2 regions of the Leucobacter sp. NPDC058333 genome follow, and region 1 is predicted to be linked to the other one. Evidence: predicted binding sites of a transcription regulator. Region 1 holds the regulator's gene; the other holds the start of a gene.
The links. Region 1 encodes HrcA, which represses chaperone genes, less so after heat shock. Its sites were predicted from a motif close to TTNGCACTCGNNNNNNNCGAGTGCNAA; they were not measured.
Positions count from the first base shown of each region.

Region 2: the regulator HrcA is predicted to act here: its motif matches at 3,412-3,438, upstream of groL (chaperonin GroEL).

Region 1 covers NZ_JBHXHV010000003.1:468,479-477,899, forward strand. The annotation lists gene ACFWHR_RS12670 (PhoH family protein) at 1-557, opposite strand, end outside; gene ACFWHR_RS12675 (HIT domain-containing protein) at 628-978, opposite strand; gene ACFWHR_RS12680 (response regulator) at 1,053-1,796, opposite strand; gene ACFWHR_RS12685 (ATP-binding protein) at 1,793-3,136, opposite strand; gene ACFWHR_RS12690 (cation:dicarboxylate symporter family transporter) at 3,369-4,790, shown strand; gene ACFWHR_RS12695 (16S rRNA (uracil(1498)-N(3))-methyltransferase) at 4,834-5,655, opposite strand; gene dnaJ (molecular chaperone DnaJ) at 5,658-6,764, opposite strand; gene hrcA (heat-inducible transcriptional repressor HrcA) at 6,825-7,862, opposite strand; gene hemW (radical SAM family heme chaperone HemW) at 7,923-9,149, opposite strand; gene ACFWHR_RS12715 (DUF1990 family protein) at 9,189-9,421, opposite strand, start outside.
Region 2 covers NZ_JBHXHV010000001.1:898,430-907,850, forward strand. The annotation lists gene ACFWHR_RS04140 (hemin ABC transporter substrate-binding protein) at 1-430, shown strand, start outside; gene ACFWHR_RS04145 (FecCD family ABC transporter permease) at 438-1,508, shown strand; gene ACFWHR_RS04150 (heme ABC transporter ATP-binding protein) at 1,505-2,326, shown strand; gene ACFWHR_RS04155 (LytR C-terminal domain-containing protein) at 2,433-3,290, shown strand; gene groL (chaperonin GroEL) at 3,510-5,132, shown strand; gene ACFWHR_RS04165 (hypothetical protein) at 5,349-6,230, opposite strand; gene ACFWHR_RS04170 (sensor histidine kinase) at 6,492-7,985, opposite strand; gene ACFWHR_RS04175 (response regulator transcription factor) at 7,987-8,688, opposite strand; gene ACFWHR_RS04180 (carbohydrate kinase) at 8,785-9,421, opposite strand, start outside.

The sequences.
Region 1 (9,421 bases):
CGCAGATACGGATCAATCTTGTCTTCGAGCGTGCCAGGTAGATATCCGAGACGCTCGCCAGCCTCCACCGCGGGGCGGGTCAAAATGATCTTGGCCACCTCGCGCCGCTGTAGGGCCTGCACGGCTTTCGCCATGGCGAGATAGGTCTTGCCGGTACCCGCCGGCCCGATCCCGAACACAATCGTGTTGTTGTCGATCGCGTCGACGTAGGCGCGTTGCCCGCGGGTCTGCGCGCGAATGCTGTGGCCGCGCACGGTCAGAATCGGTTCGCTCAAGAGCTGCGCCGCGGTCGGGCCCTGGCCGTCGTGCACCATGCGTGTGACCTCTTGTACGTCACGTCGCGACACCGCGCCGCTGCGCCTCGCGAGCTCAACAATTTCGGTGACTACTTCTTCTGCCGCACGCACGCGTTCCGCCGGCCCGCGGAGCGTCAGCACCTGATCGCGCGAGTGAAACGTGACCTCGGGATGCTGGGCCTCAAGATCAGAAATGAGCTGATCACGGTGCCCGAGGAACGAGGCGAGGTCGACGCCCGCGAGCAGGATCGTGCGTTGCAATTCAGGATCGCCAGAGCGTGTGCGTGCTGCGGCTTCGGCGGCGGAAGTCGCGTCGTCGCCCGCGGCGTGTTCAGGAAGCACCGAGCGACCGCTCCTCGAGGTTGCCTGCGAGCACGTGCGCGTGCACGTGGAAGACCGTTTGACCCGCCGTCGCACCGCTGTTGAACACGAGGCGATAGTCGCCATTCGCGTGCTCCTTGGCGAGGTCGTTCGCAACCGAAATCATTTCTGCAAGCGTTTCAGGCTCTGCCGCAGCGAGCTCGGCGACGTTCTCATACGCCGTGCTCTTCGGGATCACAAGGATGTGCACGGGCGCCTGCGGGCTCATGTCAGGGAACGCGAGTACGCGGTCGGTCTCCGCGAGCACCTCGACAGGGATTTCTCCCGACACGATCTTTCCGAACACGGTCTCTGCTGCCATGGTTCCAGTGTAGACGCTGCCACCCTCGTCGATCCCGCCTCGCAGCTCACCACGGCCTCACTGCTCGCGCCGACCTACGGCTCCTGCGGCTCACCGGGAGGAGACTCGACGTCGCGCAGCCACACGTACTCGGTCTGCGGCCGCCCGCGCGACCCGTAACGCAGGTTCCGTTCGACGCTGCCAACATCGGCCAAATACTCGACGTAACGTCGCATCACCTCACGGGACAGTCCGAGCTCTTCGGCGAGTTCACTTGCGGTGCACGCGCCGCGCTCCCGCAATACCGCCGACACGTCGTTCAGCGTTCCGGCGGCAAGACCCTTCGGTAGTGTCGAGATCGGAGCCGTTCTGAGTGAAGCGAACATCTCATCGACCTCGTGCTGCGTGGCAGAACCACCGGTTTCAAGCGAGCGCCGGTGGTACTCCTGAAAGGCCTCAATCCGTTCGCGAAACATCGCGTACGTGTAAGGCTTGATGAGGTACTGCACGGCACCGAGCGCCACCATTTCACGCACCACAGCGACGTCCCTGACACCACTCACGGCAATGACGTCGGTGCGCACGCCGCGGGCGCGTGCGTGACGCAGAACCTCGAGTCCTGTGCCGTCCGGCATGGTGACGTCGAGTAGCACGAGGTCTGCCCGCAGGCGTGCACTCGTGATCGCCCGCGACGCAGCACGGGCGCCTTCGCACGCGGCGACCACGGTGAAACCGCCCACCCGCGCGAGATGCTCGCGATGCAATTCGAGCGTCAGTGGGTCGTCGTCGACGATGATGACCCGAATCGGGCGTTCCTCGGTGATGCGCTCCCCGGTCATGAGTCAAGTCCGCTCGATCGTTGCGCACCGGACGCCTGCGCTGCACGCTTCGACCGTGCAGACCGCGTTCCCGGGAGCACCACGGTGAAAGTCGTCGGGTCTTCTTCGACGGTCAGCACGCCGGCACGCTCGTGCACGATGCGCACAACGAGGGCGAGCCCCACGCCTCGACCGGCGAACGCGTCGCCGAGCGCAGCTGGTTTCGTGGACACTCCTCGGGTGAACATCGCGTCTCGCACTTCGTCGGCGATGCCGTCGCCCGAATCGGAGACGCTGATGCCGAGCGCATCATCGAGCTCGCCATACACTCGCAATTTCACGCAGCGTGGGCGTCCGCGGCCGATAGCCGCAGCGTCGATCGCGTTGTCGAGTAAGTTCCCCACGACCGAAACGAGTTCCATCGAGTCAATGGGACTGACGGGCAGCTCAGGATCAATCTGAACGTCGAGCGCGACTCCGCGCTCACCCGCCTGCGCGGACTTACCCACGATGAGCGCGCTCACAGCAGGGTCGAAGGAATCTGGCGCGACGACCAGATCGATCATCGCTTGGCTTCGCCGCGACGTTTCCGTGAACATGTCGATCGCCGCTTCAGTGCGCCCGAGTTCAAGCAGGGCGATCGCGGTATGGAGTCGGTTGCTGTGCTCATGGGTCTGTGCGCGCAACGATTCGCTCAGCGTGCGCAGTGAATCGTGCGACACGAGGGCGTCGCGCACGGCACTGGCCGACAGGTCCCCCGTGATTCGCCGAGTAACCCGTCGCCCGAGCAGCGCAGCAACCAGCCCAGCAGCGACAAACACTCCGCTCACCGTGAACACGAGCGGAAGGTCGCGGGCGACTTCGCTGCCGATGGATTCCACGGTGATGCCCACGGATACCCAACCGATCGTCGTACCCGATGCGTCGCTGACGGGCGCGATCGTGCGCACCGAGGGGCCAAGGGTTCCGGTCCAGCGCTCCGTAAACGGGTGGGGCGACCTCGGTATCGTGCCGCGGTAGGTGCCACCGATCTCGGTCGGATCCGGGTGCGTGTAACGTGTGCCGTCAACGGTCATGACCGTGATGTAGCTCACCCCCGCGCTTTTACCCAAGCGCGACATCTCACGCTGCAGCTCAACAACGGGGGCGGCATCGAGCGGCTGTCCGAGCGCAGCCACAACCGTGGGCATCGCGGCGAGCGTCACCGCAACGGCGTGCGTTGCACGCTCGGTCTCGCGGTACTCTGCTCGTCGGCTGTCCCAGACCAGCACGGCAGTAACAGCGATGCTCACGATGAGCACGCCCACGGTCAGAATGAGAAATACGCTCGAGGTCGCGCTTGGCGTACTTCTTCGACCCATGCCATGTATTCTCACACGGCCTGCCGCGACCTTCCTCTCCCACGGATGTGATTCACGACCGCGGGTCGCGTCTCAGGGAGCCGTGGGCTGGCGGAATCCGCGCTACGTCCAATAAGCCCGAAATGCAAATTTTGCGCGCACCCGCCCTAATTTGAACTTCGCACAGTGATTCTGTTTCAGATTCGCTTCCAGTGTGTTTCGCATGGACAACGGCGTTCTCAGGAGGACCTTTATGGCCGCATCAGCACCACTTCGACCCGCTTCAGAGGCGGGCCCCCGACGCCGAAAGTCGTGGGACAAGCACACGTGGCTCTACGTTTCAGTGATCGCTGCCGTCGTCCTCGGCGCAGTGCTCGGGCTCGTGGTCCCCGAGTTCGCCACCACGCTTGAACCACTGGGCAAGGCCTTCGTCGGGCTCATCAAGATGATGATCGCCCCGATTATCTTTTGCACCATCGTGATCGGCGTTGGGTCGATCGCGAAGGCCGCAACCGTTGGCAAGATCGGCGGCCTTGCACTGATCTACTTCATGGCGATGTCGACCTTCGCCCTGGCTATTGGTCTCGTCGTCGGCAACCTGATCCACCCGGGCGAGGGCCTCGACATGCACGGTGCCCAGTACGCCGCTGAGGGTGAGGCGAAGACAACTCAGGAGTTCCTGCTCGGGATCATCCCAATGACGTTCTTCTCCGCGTTTACCGGCGAAAGCGTACTGCAGGTGCTGTTTATCGCGCTGCTCACCGGCTTCGCGCTGCAGGGACTCGGAGAGCGCGGCGCGCCCATCATGGCCGGGATCAAACACCTCCAGGTGCTCGTCTTCCGCATTCTGAGCATGATCCTCTGGATCGCCCCGATCGGTGCGTTCGGTGCGATCGCGGCCGTGGTCGGCAAGACCGGCGTCGCGGCAATTTGGAGCCTTGGCGTGCTGATGGTCGCCTTCTACATCACCTGCATCCTCTTCATCGTCGGCGTGCTCGGCACGCTGCTCTACGCTGTCACGCGCGTCAACATCATTAGCCTCATGAAGTACCTGGGTCGCGAGTACCTACTGATCGTCGGCACCTCGTCGTCTGAGTCTGCACTGCCCCGGCTCATCGCGAAGATGGAGCACGTCGGAGTCTCGAAGCCGGTCGTTGGCATCACAGTGCCCACGGGCTACTCGTTTAACCTCGACGGCACGGCCATCTATCTCACCATGGCATCGCTGTTCATCGCGACGGGGATGGGTAACCCGATGAGCATCAGTGAGCAAATCGGACTACTGGTGTTCATGATCATCGCGTCGAAGGGTGCCGCCGGTGTCACCGGCGCCGGTCTCGCGACCCTGGCGGGCGGCCTGCAGACCTACCGGCCCGAACTCGTCGACGGCGTCGGCGTCATCGTCGGCATCGACCGGTTCATGTCTGAGGGCCGCGCCCTCACAAACTTCACCGGGAACGCCGTCGCCACCCTACTCATCGGATCGTGGACGAAGCAGGTCGACATGATGCGCGTGCGTCGCGTGCTCAGCGGCGAGGTGCCCTTTAACGAGGCGTCACTCAGTGGCGACGGTCACGGGTCTGCACCTAAGGAGCCCGTCGTCGCGACGAGCGGCGCACACGGCTCCGGATCGGGCTCAGGAGGACTCGGCTCCGCTGGCGCGGCAGCCCACTAACGGATCGCGCTGGTAAGGCGGGGGCTTCGGTGAAGCCCCCGCCTTACCAGCGTCCGAACGCTACATTCAGCACAGCGAGGGCTGCGGGACCCGCGGACGATGTGCGCAGCACGGTCGAACCGAGCACGAGCACTGCGGCGCCTGCCGACTCAAGAGTGGCGAGCTCTTCGTCAGCAAAGCCGCCCTCGGGCCCGACGACGAGGTACACGTCGGTCGGGCGGTGCGGTGAACTCGCCCCCTCCGCTGCCTCCGCTGCCGCCGCTGCCTCTGCCGCCCAGGAGGCGAGGGTCTGCGTGCCGCGCGGGTGCAACAGAATCACCGCGTGATCGTCGTTCGCGGCGAGTTCGCGCAGCGCACCCAGCGTGAGCGGTTCCCGCACCTCGGGAATGCTGGCTCGCATCGACTGCTTCGCCGCTTCTCGAGCGATGCGTCGCCACTTCGCGAGGCCCTTTGCCGTCTTCTCGCCACCGCCAGCGCCATCCCAGCGCGACACCGAACGAGTTGCCTGCCAGGGCGCGATGGCGTCGACCCCGAATTCGGTGGCCTGTTCGACGGCTCGTTCATCGCGGTCGCCCTTGGCGAGGGCCTGCACCAGCGTCAACCGCGGGAGGGTCTCTCGCCCGCCGCGCTCAGCCTGCGCACCGTGAAGAAGTCGCTCGACGCGCACACTGAAGCGATCTTTTGCAACGTCTTCGACCGTGCCCTCACCGAGCACCCCAGCGCCATTGCCGACCTTCGTGCGCTCCCCCACTCGCAACCGGCTCACGCGCACCGCGTGCCGCGCTTCGTCACCGATGATTTCAACGAGTGACCCGGGCTCGAAGCTCGAGCCCGCAAGGTCCTCGCGGTAGTAGAGGTGCGCCAAGGTTAGCCCTGACGGAAGAAGCGGTCGCGAATCTTGCCGAAGAATCCCTGATGGAATTCGCCAAGGTGCGGCGCCTCGTCCTTGCGCAACGAGGCGAGCTGGCGCACCAGATCTTTCTCGCGGTTCGAGAGCTTCGTCGGCGTCGCGACCTGCACTGCGATCTTCAGGTCGCCGCGCGTGGTGCTGCGGAGGCCCTGAATACCGCGGCCTCGCACCGTGAGCATGTCGCCCGACTGCACGCCGGGCTCGACCTCAACCTCAACCTCGCCGTCGAGACCCGTGAGTTTCGCGTCAGCTCCGAGAATCGCGTCGGTCATCGACAGCTGCATCGTGCAGAGCAGGTCATTGCCGTCGCGGCTGAAGATGTCGTGGTGCATCACGCGGAATTCGATGAACAGGTCACCGTTCGGCCCGCCACCTGGGCCGACCTCGCCGCCGCCGCGCATCTGCAGACGCGTGCCGGTATCGATGCCGGAGGGAACGTCGATCGGGAACGTGCGCCGCTCGCGAACGCGACCCTTGCCCGCACACTCGACGCATGGGTTTTCGATGATCGTGCCATACCCCTGGCAGCTGCCGCACGGGTGCATCGTGACGACGTTACCGAACAGCGAACGCACCTGACGCTGCACCTGCCCCTGGCCTCCGCACACATCGCAGGTTACGGGATGCGTGCCGGGCTGGCAGCAGCTGCCCTGGCAGACCTCACAGAGCACCGCAGTATTGACCGTGATCTCGCGCTGGGTACCGAAGATGACGTCTTCGAGGGACACGTCGACGCGAATCATCGCGTCATCGCCGCGCTCGGAGCGCGATCGAGGGCCGCGCTGGCCGCCACCGAAGCCGCCGCCTCCCCCGAAGAACGTTTCGAAGATGTCGCCGAAGCCCGCGGCACCGCCCGCCTGCGATCCGCCCATGTCGTAACGCTGGCGCTGCTCGGGATCACTCAGCACGTCGTACGCGTGGGTCACGCCCTTGAACTGCTCTGACGCCTCCTCGCTCGGATTCACGTCAGGGTGCAACTGACGCGCGAGGCGCCGGTAGGCCTTTTTGATCTCTTCGGGGGTCGCCTCGCGGGTCACACCGAGCGTCTCGTAATGATCGGCCACGCTGTTTTGCTCCTCAGGTTCAGTAGATTGAGTCGTTGAAAAGGGTGGGAAGAGCGGCGGCTACCGCTCCTCCCCCAGGAATCTGTTGAGGTACCGCGCCACAGCACGCACGGTTGCGATGTTGCCCGCGTAATCCATGCGCAGCGGCCCGAGCACCCCAAGCTTCGAAACGGCGATGCCGTCTTCGTAGTTTGAGGCGATGATCGACGTCTCAGAGAGGCCATAGGCCTCGTTCTCGCGTCCGATCGACGCGGACACATCGCGACCGTCGTGCACCAGTTCGCCGAACAGCCGCAGGAGTGTGACCTGCTCTTCGATCGCATCAAGCACGACGGGCAGTGAGCCCGCGAACTCGCCATCGGTACGCGAGAGGTTCGCAGCACCGGCGACCGCGATGCGATCGGTGCGGTTCGCCTGCAACTGACCCAGCACGACCGCGAGCACGCGGCGCATCAGATCAATCTCGTCGGGCTCCGACCACTCCGCGAGGTCGGCCTCCAGCGTCGCGAGCGCCGCCGTAGCCGTTTCCAGATCATTGCCGATCGCGACATCGGCGATGCGCTGGCGCAGCCCGCGCACCCAGGCCTCGGTGACGCGAGATGCAGGCAGCCAGGCCACCTGCTGCTCGACGACGCCGCTACCCAAAATGAGCACGCTGAGCACTCGGTCTTCTCCGATGGCAACGAGGTCGATGTGTCGCACCACCGTGCGCCGCAGCGACGGATACTGCGCCACCGCAACCTGATTCGTGAGCTGGGACAGCATGCGCACGGTGCGTGCCATGACGTCGTCGAGATCGGACGATTCACCGAGGAAGCGCTCGATTGCAGCGCGCTGCGCCGCGGTCAACGGACGAATACGCGCGAGCGTATCGACGTACAGGCGGTACCCCTTGTCAGTGGGCACACGACCCGACGAGGTGTGGGGCTGCGCGATCAGCTCGTCTTCTTCAAGCAGGGCCATATCGTTGCGGATCGTCGCAGCTGACACGCCGAAGCTGTGCCGATCTACGATCGCCTTCGAGCCGACGGGTTCGTTCGACGACACATAGTCGCTCACGATCGCGTGCAGCACCGCGAGGCTGCGCTCCGAAACCATCGCCCCTCCTGACCCTGGCACTCACTTGTTCCGAGTGCTAAGTCTAGCGCAGCCGAAACGTCACGATCCGAGTAAGCGATGCACAACGGTGTCCGCAAGGAGTCTGCCTCGCAGGGTCGGGATCACGCGCCCGCGAATCGCGGCGCGTCCGTCAAGCAACCCGTCTGCGATGAGTTGCGGGATGGCTCGGCGCTCCTCCCCCGTCAACACGTCAGATGGGAGACCCTCGGCGATCCTCGTCTCGAGCAGGATGCGCTCTTCTCGACGCGATTCAGCAGCCAGTGTTTCGCGGGAGTGAGACGGTGATACGCCCTGAGCGATACGCTGCGCGTAGGCGCCCGGATGCTTCACATTCCACCACCGCACACCGCCAACGTGGCTGTGCGCGCCGGGGCCTGCCGCCCACCAGTCCTCGCCCGTCCAGTACGACAGGTTATGGCGAGACCGCGTCTCGGGAGTGCGCGACCAGTTGCTGATCTCGTACCAGGAGAAGCCAGCCGCGGCGAAGCGCGCATCAGCGAGCTCGTACATCTCAGCGTGCAGATCTTCATCGGGTTCTGGCACCTCTCCCCGACGAATCTGAGCCGCAAGCTTCGTGCCACGCTCGACGATCAGCGCGTACGCCGAGATGTGGTCTGGCGCGCAGGCGAGCGCCGCGTCGATCGAGCGTTCCCAGTCGGCGAGGCTCTCTCCTGGCGTGCCATAGATGAGATCAACGCTCACCTGTAGCCCGGCGTCGCGCGCCCACTGCGTGACGAGCGGCACCCGCTCGGGTGTGTGGGTACGGTCAAGCGTCGCGAGCACGTGCGGCACCGCCGATTGCATGCCGAAGCTCACGCGAGTGAAGCCCGCTGCCGCAAGCGTCTGCAGGTACTCGGCATCGACCGAATCGGGGTTCGCCTCGGTCGTCACCTCGGCCCCAGGTTCCAAGCCCCACTCCGCGCGAATGCGACCCAGCATGCCTGCCAGGTCTGACGCTGGCAACAGCGTGGGGGTGCCACCGCCGAAGAACACCGTCGAGACCTGTCGTTTGGGAAGCCCAGCTCGCCGCAGCACGCCGGCGCCCAGCGCAAGCTCAACGCCCACCTGGGCAGCGTAGTCGCCGCGGGTCGTGCCGCCGAGTTCGCTCGCGGTGTACGTGTTGAAGTCGCAGTACCCGCAGCGCACCCGGCAGTAGGGCACGTGCACGTAGACCCCGAAGTTGCGGGACTCGGCTCCCTCCGCCACCTCGGGAGGCAGCGAGCCGTCTTCGGGAGCCGGATCACCCTCAGGCAGCGCGCTTGGCACCGAGAGTCCTCTCGCGGTCACGCGCCGCGGACGACACGCTCACTGGCGTTTGCTCGGCCGACGCTTGTGAGTGGACACTGCCGGTTCGGGCTCTGGTTCGGCTTCTGGCGCGGGCGCAAGTTCTGGCTCGGGCGCAGGCTCAGGCTCAGGCGCAAGTTCTGGCTCAGGCGCAGGCGCAGGCGCAGGCGCAGGCGCGGGCGCGTTCTCGGATTCCGTACTGAGCGGGGATTCAGGCGGAGTCTCTGGCTCCGTCTCCTGAGCCACTGCGGCCT
Region 2 (9,421 bases), on a different contig from region 1:
GAAGACCGCCGAAATCTCCCAGATCGCACCGGCGAAACCCGCCGACAAACTGCGTATCGCGTTTGTCTACCTGCGCGGCACAGCCGGCGTCTACTATCTCTTCGGCAAGGAGTCGGGCGCCGATCAACTCATCGACGCGCTCGGCGGCATCGACGTCGCGACCGATATGGGGTGGGACGGGATGAAGCCGATGACTGATGAAGCACTCGTGAAAGCCAACCCTGATCTCATTCTCGTGATGTCTGACGGCCTCGAATCGGTCGGCGGCGTCGACGGGCTACTTGAAGAGAAGCCTGCGATCGCTGTGACGACCGCGGGAGAGCGTCGCCGATTCGTGGACATGGAAGACGGCACGGTACTCTCATTCGGGCCACGCTCGGCCGATATTCTTGACGCTCTCGCCCGTGCGGTGTACGCCCCCGAAAGTTAAGAGCACAGTGACGAACACCACCCAGAAGGCCGTCGGCCGCCGCAGCGCGGGCCGCGGGGCAATCGTCATAGTCGCTGCGGTGGTCTTGCTCGTCGTCGGAATCATTCTGTCGGCGGGGCTTGGCCAGCTGTCGATCGGCCCCACCGATGTCATTGGCTCAATACTGCGCAAGGTCGGGATCACCAACGCCTGGGCGCCGACCGACGAACTCATGGACCGCACACTGTGGCAGATTCGTTTTCCCCGAGTCATCATGTCGCTGCTCGTCGGTGCTGCACTCGCCGTCGCGGGAGCCGTGATGCAGGCAATCTTTGGCAACCCGCTCGCGGAACCGGGCGTCGTCGGCGTCTCGTCGGGCGCGGCGCTTGGCGCCTCCGCATCGATCACGCTGGGTATCACTGCGTTCGGCGGCTGGACCGTGGCAATCTTCGCCTTTCTCGGTGGGCTTGCCGCGACGTTTATTGTCTATCTGACCGCCCGCGCGCAGGGGCGCACCGAGATCGTCACGCTGCTCCTCACGGGTGTCGCAATCAACGCGTTCGCTGGTGCGGGCATGGCGCTCTTCACGTTTATCGGGGACACGTCGAGCCGCGAACAGATTGTGTTCTGGCAGCTGGGTTCGCTGAACGGCTCGCGCTGGAACGAAGTTGCGATCGTCGCGGTGGTCGGAGCGGTGGCGGCGTTCGTTGCGATCGTGCTCGCGCACCAGTACGACCTGCTCTCGCTCGGAGATCGCACCGCATCCCACCTCGGCGTGCGTGTCGAGCGGCTGCGTATTGCCTCGATTGTGCTCGTCGCGCTGCTGACTGGCGTCGGCGTCGCGTTCGTCGGTGTGATCTCGTTCGTCGGCCTGGTCGTGCCGCACCTCATGCGCATGATGCTTGGGCCAGCGCACCGGCTGTTGCTGGTGTGTTCACTGCTCGGCGGCGCCGTGCTGCTGCTCTACGCCGATCTGCTCGCGCGCACGCTCGTCGATGGTGCCGACCTGCCGATCGGCATGCTCACCTCGCTCGTCGGCGGCCCCTTCTTCTTCTGGCTGATTCGGCGCAACCGTCGCCGCTCGGGAGGCTGGGCATGACCCCCATCGATGCGTCTGCAGCCGTGCCCACCGACCGCATCGGTAACGTGGCGCAGCAGGTTACCGGTGTGAGCTATCACGTCGGTTCAGTGCCGATCCTCTCGAACGTCACGCTCGACGTGCGCTACGGCGCGGTACTCGCCCTCGTCGGGCCGAACGGCGCCGGTAAATCGACGCTGCTCAGCGTGCTCTGCGGCGATATCGTGCCGACAACCGGGTCTGTCGCGTGCGACGGTCGTGCCCTCGGCGATTGGCCCGCGCGCGAACTTGCGCGGGCGCGCGCCGTGCTGCTGCAGTCGAACCAGGTCGCGTTCTCGTTCACGGCGCAGCAGGTGATCGATATGGGCCGCGCGCCCTGGATCGGTACACCGGAGGCCGACGAAGACGAGCGAGCCATTCGTGAAGCGACGGCCGCCGCCGACGTCGGGCACCTCACCGAGCGCGGTTTTCCCCACCTCTCCGGCGGCGAAAAGGCGCGCGTGTCGCTCGCTCGCGTGCTGGCGCAAGAAACCCGCATCGTGCTGCTCGACGAACCGACCGCGGCCCTCGACCTGAAGCACCAGGAGGCGGTGCTGCAGATCGCTCGGGCACTGGCCGAACAGGGTCGCGCCGTCATAGTGGTGTTGCACGACCTGTCGCTGGCCGGGGCGTACGCCGATGAGGTCGCGATTCTCGAGCGCGGATCGCTCGTGGCGCGCGGTACTCCGGGGCAGGTGCTGACTGAGCAGCGCATCGGAGAGGTCTACGGTGCACCCGTTCGGGTGATCCCGGACCCAGACACGGGCCGGCCGATCGTCATTCCGCGTCGCACGCACTAGCGCTGTCACCGTTCTGGCAGCTCTGCCACGATAGTGTGGGGGCATCTCGCGGCGTGCGAGTTCAACTTGACAGTACTGACCAGGGCGACATCTAAAGGGGTACCGCGTGGCGCGACGGAATGAGGCCGGGATCGAGAATCTCTCTGCCCGTCAGTCGTACCCTGAAGACCGCTTCGATCATGTGCGGCACACGGGCCGCGTCGGCGCTCATCGCGTCACGGCTCGCCCCCGCTACTTCTGGCAGTACCTGATTGCCGGTCTACTGGGCTTTGCGTTGCTCACTACGGTCGGCATCCTTGCGGTGCAGGGCATCGGAGGCACCGGCAAGCTGCCGCTCGCGCCATCGAGTACGAAGTCGGGTTCAGCTTCGCCGACCGCTACGGCCAAGCTCGACCCAGAAGCGACCATCGCGATCTTGAATGGTACGCCCACCGAGAACCTCGCGGCCGCGCTCGACAAGATCATCACTGACGAGCAGTGGGGCAAGATCGAATTCTCGGGGAGCGCAGCGACCACCGACGTCAAGATTTCTGCGGTGTTCTACTCCGATCCCGACGACGCCTCGGCCGCCGCTGGCCTCGCCGAGAAGCTCGGCGGCGTATCGACCTATACCTCGACCGACTACGAGTCGTACGGTGTGCGCCTCGTGGTGTTGCTGGGGGCCGACTACAAGGGCCCGGGTCTCGATGAGGCAGCGAAGATCAGCGAGGGCAACGCCGATAACGCGAGTAATGCAGAGGCTGACGGTGCCGCCGACGCCACGGCCACCGAGCCAGAGGTGAACCCGGAGACGGGTCGCCAGATCAACCCGGCGACGGGGCTCGACATCGATCCGGTCACGGGATGGGACATCGACGTCGCTACTGGGTTCCCGATCGATCCGGCAACCGGAGTGCCCACCGATCCCGCGACGATTCCGCCGGCAGATCCGGCTGCGGCCGACGCGACAGCCGCAGCGCAGTAGTTCGTTCGCCGTTCACTCCGCGTGTGCGCTAGTTCACTCTTGGTGTGCTCCGTTCCCTCCGTGTTCGCTCCGCGCGAGCAGACGCGCTTGCACTCCCCGGGGGAGAGTGCCAAAATGATTGTTAGCAGTCGATCCGACTGAGTGCTAAACATTCGTGCAATGGCGCCACGCGTCAGCACGATGCTCACCACATCGAAATCCTCCGGAGGGGCGAATTACATGGCAAAGATCATTGCGTTTAACGAGGAAGCGCGTCGTGGACTCGAACGGGGTCTGAACACGCTCGCTGACGCTGTGAAGGTGACGCTCGGCCCGCGCGGCCGCAACGTCGTACTGGAGAAGAAGTGGGGCGCACCCACGATCACCAACGACGGCGTCTCCATCGCCAAGGAAATTGAGCTCGACGACCCGTACGAGCGCATCGGCGCTGAACTCGTCAAGGAGGTCGCCAAGAAGACTGACGACGTCGCAGGCGACGGCACCACCACCGCGACCGTGCTCGCTCAGGCACTCGTGCGCGAGGGTCTGCGCAACGTCTCGGCCGGTAGCGATCCCATCGCAATCAAGAAGGGCATCGAGAAGGCTGTCGCAGCCGTCTCGGCGAAGCTCCTCGAGAACGCTCAGGAGATCGAGACCACCGATCAGATTGCGGCCACCGCCTCGATCTCGGCAGCTGACGAGCAGATCGGTCAGCTCATCGCCGAGGCCATCGACAAGGTTGGCAAGGAGGGCGTTGTCACCGTAGAGGAGTCGAACACCTTCGGCACCGAGCTTGAACTGACCGAGGGCATGCGCTTCGACAAGGGCTACCTGTCGGCATACTTCGTCACCGACGCTGACCGCCAGGAGGCCGTCTTCGAGGATCCCTACATCCTCATTGTCAACAGCAAGGTCTCGAACATCAAGGACCTGCTCCCCGTCGTTGACCCGGTGATCCAGTCGGGCAAGCAGCTGCTCATCCTCGCGGAAGACGTCGAGGGCGAGGCGCTCGCAACGCTCGTGCTGAACAAGATCCGCGGCATCTTCAAGTCGGCAGCCGTCAAGGCTCCGGGCTTCGGCGATCGTCGCAAGGCCATGCTGCAGGACATCGCGATCCTCACGGGCGGCCAGGTCATCTCGGAAGAGGTCGGCCTCAAGCTCGAGAACGCAACGCTCGACATGCTCGGCACCGCGCGCAAGGTCATCATCACCAAGGACGAGACCACCATCGTTCAGGGTGGCGGCGACGAAGAGGCCATCCAGGGCCGCGTCACGCAGATCCGTCGCGAGATCGACAACACCGACAGCGACTACGACCGTGAGAAGCTGCAGGAGCGCCTCGCGAAGCTCGCCGGTGGCGTCGCCGTCATCAAGGCTGGCGCAGCGACCGAGGTCGAGCTCAAGGAGCGCAAGCACCGCATCGAAGACGCAGTTCGCAACGCGAAGGCTGCTGTCGACGAGGGTGTGCTGCCCGGCGGTGGCGTCGCGCTTATCCAGGCTGGCAAGGACGTCTTCGACGCGCTCGAGCTCTCGGGCGACGAGGCAGTCGGCGCTCGCATCGTGCAGGTCGCCATCGAGGCTCCGCTGCGTCAGATCGCGCTCAACGCTGGCCTTGAGCCGGGCGTCGTCGCCGATCGCGTGGCAAACCTGCCGATCGGTCACGGCCTGAACGCCGCGACCGGCGAGTACGGCGATCTCGTGGCTCAGGGCATCCTGGACCCGGCAAAGGTCACCCGCTCGGCGCTGCAGAATGCAGCCTCGATCGCTGGTCTCTTCCTCACCACCGAGGCCGTCGTCGCCGACAAGCCGGAGCAGGCTTCGGCTGCTCCTGCCGGTGACCCGACCGGTGGCATGGACTTCTAAGTCCTCCTCCTCATGCAGGGGTCGCGCCTTCGGGCGCGGCCCCTGCATGCGTTTACGCGCCCGTGCGCCCGCGTATCCCCGCCCAGCCCGCCAGCCCGCGCGCCCCGCCCGTCCTCCCCGCCCGCCGGGCGCCCGGCGAGCGTACGCAGATGGTCGCTATTCGGGTGGGTTTGAGTCCATTTGCGTACGCTCGATGTATGTTTCCGTACGCGCGGGCTAGTAGGGGGACGAGAAGTGGCGGGTCAGAGGGCGGTCTAGGGTGCGAGGGCGTTCTTCGAGGAACTCGCACAGCGCTCGCCGAGTGCCTGGCAGTGCGTGTTCGTGGAAGTCTTCGTAATGCGTGCGTTTGACCTCGTACCCTTCTCGTCGCGCCAGATTGAGACGGGCCTCGTCTCGTAGATACTGCCTGCGATCGGTGCGGTGCTGCTCGCCGTCGTACTCGAGGATGCGTTGCTTCTGGCGGTCAATCGCATCGAACCGCCCGATCCAATTCCGGCGTGCGTCTCGGAGCACGCCCTGCAGCTCCAGCGTGTCGAGACCCATGCGGGCGAGCTCGAAGTGCTGCAGGCTCTCCATGCGTGATTCCGCACCGACCCGGGCGACGCGCAGCGCGGCGCGTAACCGCTGGATGCCTCGGCCACGCGACCGTGCCGCGCGGGCCGTGGGTTCTTCTGCTGTCGCCAGCGCGTACTTGCCACCGGGCGGGCCGCGCAGCTTCAGAAGATGATCTGTCGCGACCACGAGCTCCCGAAAACTGAGCAGCGCTGCCGACTGGATGAGCGCGGTGATCGGCGGAACGCACGCGAGTGGTTGCGCGGTCTCCGACACGTTCGCGTGGACCGCGGAAATCGGATCGGCGCATCGGTGTCCGTGGACGCCACGCCCGCGGGCAGCGCCGTGTGGATCCGGAATAGTGCAGTGGAGCTCAACTGGTGTGCGAATCGGAGCTCCGTACAGGTGTAGCGCGGTCGTATGGCTGAAACACTCGCCGGAAGCGACTCTGAGCAGTGGCGCGTACCCAGCAGCGAGCCTCACGATGCGTCCGCGCGTCGTGTACGTCGGGTGCGCCGTGTGCGTGTTCGGTGGCTGCGTGGACACCTGCCGGACGCCATGGAACGGTGCCTCGAACTGCGCGTGGCGCAGCGATCCACGGGAGACCCCTGCCGCAGGCCCGTTGCAACATCGAAGGGTGCTCGCTGAAGCGAGAACGGGATCGGAGCGGCGGTACGAGACATGTCTTCATCATCGGCGACTCGTGCCGACGGCATTTACTTATCCACAGCCCAACTTCCCCCGGGCGAACCCAAGCCCCCTGTGCACGACCCCCCGCCCTGACCAGCCCCGCCCCGCCCCGCACCCCTACCCCAGACGCGGCACCGGGACCGTGTCGTCCGAGGCCTCTGCGCGGGGGAGATCGACCCTGAACGTTGCTCCGCCACCGGGGGTCTCGTGGACACTGACCGACCCGCCGTGCGCGTCCACGATCGATTTGACGATAGCCAGGCCCAGTCCAGACCCGCCGGTCTCCCGGTTGCGAGAGGTGTCCGCGCGCCAGAAGCGACCGAAGATCTTCTCGCGAATTTGTTCGGGTACGCCCTCGCCGTGGTCAACGATCTCGAAGCGGGCGAATGGCTTCGCGCCCTCGCTCGCGGGGCTCGATACGACGAGCTCAATCGGCCCGCCGTCGGGCGTGTGTCGCATTGCGTTGCCGAGCAGGTTCGTCATCAGCTGACGCACCTTGTGTTCATCGCCGACGACCGCGGGCTCGGTCGGGTCGGGCACGACCGTCACCTCACGATCCGGGGCCTGCGCGCGCGCGTCGAGCGCGGCATCGGTCGCGAGCTTGTTGAGCGGCAGCGTGGCGATTGCGAGCGGGCGACGCTCGTCGAGCCTGGCGAGCGCCAGCAGATCCTCGACGAGCGAGGTCATGCGGATAGCTTCCTTCTCAATGCGCTCCATCGCCTGCGCGACGTTTTCTTCCTCTTGCAGCGCACCCATGCGGTACAGCTCGGCATAACCGCGCACCGAGACGAGCGGGGTGCGCAGTTCGTGGCTGGCATCGCCGATGAAGCGTCGCATGCGCTCAATCGTGCGGGACTGGTCTTCGAGGGACCCGTCGAGCCGGTCGAGCATGATGTTCAACGACTGTCCGAGGTGGCCGACCTCGGTGTGCGGGCTCGAGATCATGATGCGCTTGGAGTAGTCGCCGCGCGCGATCTCAAGCGCGGTCCGTTCGACCTCCGCGAGTGGCAGGAAGGTCGCGGTGACGAGCAGCCGCGTGAGGGCAGCGCCGAGCAAGATGACGGCGATCCCGAACCCAGTGAAGATGATGACGTACTGTGCGACCGTCTGCGTAACGAACGCGGTTGACGACGCGATGAGCAATGAACCGGCGGCCTGACCGTCCTGGTAGATCGGCTTCACGATCGCGTTCCACTTGATGCCGTCCCCAGCCCGCAAGCCAATGATCGACGAGCTGTACTGCGTCATCACATCGTCGAGCGAGATGCCCGTCACCTTCGGCAGCGTGTCGGGGTCTTGATCGCGCGTGTTGTCGCGAATCACCTTGCCGTCGGCGTCGAGCAGCGCCACGTAATAGCCGCTCGGCGCCTCGGTAATGTCTTCGGGAGTCAGCCCGTTGAAGTTCGCGTACGGACGCAGTGCCGGCGTCGGGTTCTCGCGCAGCCGCTCAAGCGCCTGCGTTTGGTTGCCGCTGAGCATCGGCTGCAGCACGGCGAGCGTACCGACGCCGGCCACGATGAGTCCGAGGAAGAGGATGAACACCGTGACACCGGTGATCTTCGCTCGGAGCGAGACGTCGGCCCAACGCTCGCTCCAGTTGGGCCGAGCCACGCTACTTGACTTCGGTCTTCAGCATGTATCCGAAACCGCGCTTGGTCTGAATCAGTGATTCTTCGGTCAGCGGATCCAGCTTGCGGCGCAGGTACGAGATGTACGACTCGACGATGCCGGCGTCGCCGTTGAAGTCGTACTCCCACACGTGGTCGAGGATCTGCGCTTTCGAGAGGACGCGGTTTGCGTTCTGCATGAGGTACCGCAGCAGTTTGAATTCGGTGGGGGAGAGCTCGACGGAGGCGCCCTGCACAGTGACCTCGTGCGTGTCCTGATCCATGGTGATGGGCCCGACGCTGAGCACCGAGTCCTCATCTTCCTGGATCGTGCGGCGCAGCACTGCCTTGATGCGGGCGATGATCTCGTCGAGGCTGAACGGCTTGGTGACGTAGTCGTCGCCGCCGACCGTGAGGCCCTCGACCTTGTCTTCCGTGTCGTCTTTCGCCGTGAGGAAGATAATCGGGGCCGTGTACCCGGCCGAGCGCAGGCGCTTCGTAACGCTGAAGCCGTTCATGTCGGGCAGCATGACGTCGAGCACGATGAGGTCGGGTTCCTCCTCGAGCACGGCAGAGATAGTTTGCGCGCCGTTGCCGACCGCGCGCACTCCGAACCCGGCGAAGCGCAAGCTCGTGCTGAGCAGCTCGCGGATGCTGGGTTCGTCGTCGACGATGAGAATCCGGGGTCCTTTTGGCTGAGTGTTCATGTTTCCCAGTCTCTGATCATTTGCTATGAAGTGGCTGGAAATGAGTGCGCCAAATTGCGAACTGTGTGAACTGCACGATTCGGGGCAGGATCAGGATCAGGATCGCGCGTCGTCTGCACGAGCGACCTCGTGCGCCCAGGGTGGGTTGGCGCCAGCGCGGGACGATGTGATGCCCGCCGCGTGCGCGGCGAAGCGCAGGGCCACCTCAACATCATGTGGCGCGGGTGCCGCACCCGCGAGCAGTGCGGGCGCAAGCGGCCCGTCGAGCGCCGCGGCGAGCAGCGCTGCCATGAACGAGTCTCCGGCGCCGACGGTGTCAACGACGGTCACGCGCTGCGCCGGGACTGCGAGCACGTCGTCAGAGGCACCGTCACCGATGCGCGCAATGCACCCCGCGGCGCCGCGGGTCATCACGGCGAGCGCCGCTCCGAGATCGAGCAATCGGCCGAGCACCTGCTCGGGAGCGAGCCCGGGGTACAGCCACGCAGCATCCTCGTCGCTCAGCTTGACGATGTGGCTGCGCGCCGCGAGGCGTTCGACCCGGTCGATCGTCGCATCGTGATCGGTCATCAGATCCGGCCGAATGTTGGGGTCGTAGCTCCGCAATCGAGCGCCGCCCGCCGCAAAAGCCGCTTCGACGGTGGCGCTCCCCGGCGCGAGCACCGCGCCGAGCGAACCCGTATGCACAAGTTCGATGCCGTCGAGCGACGTTTCGGGTAACGCGGAATCGAGC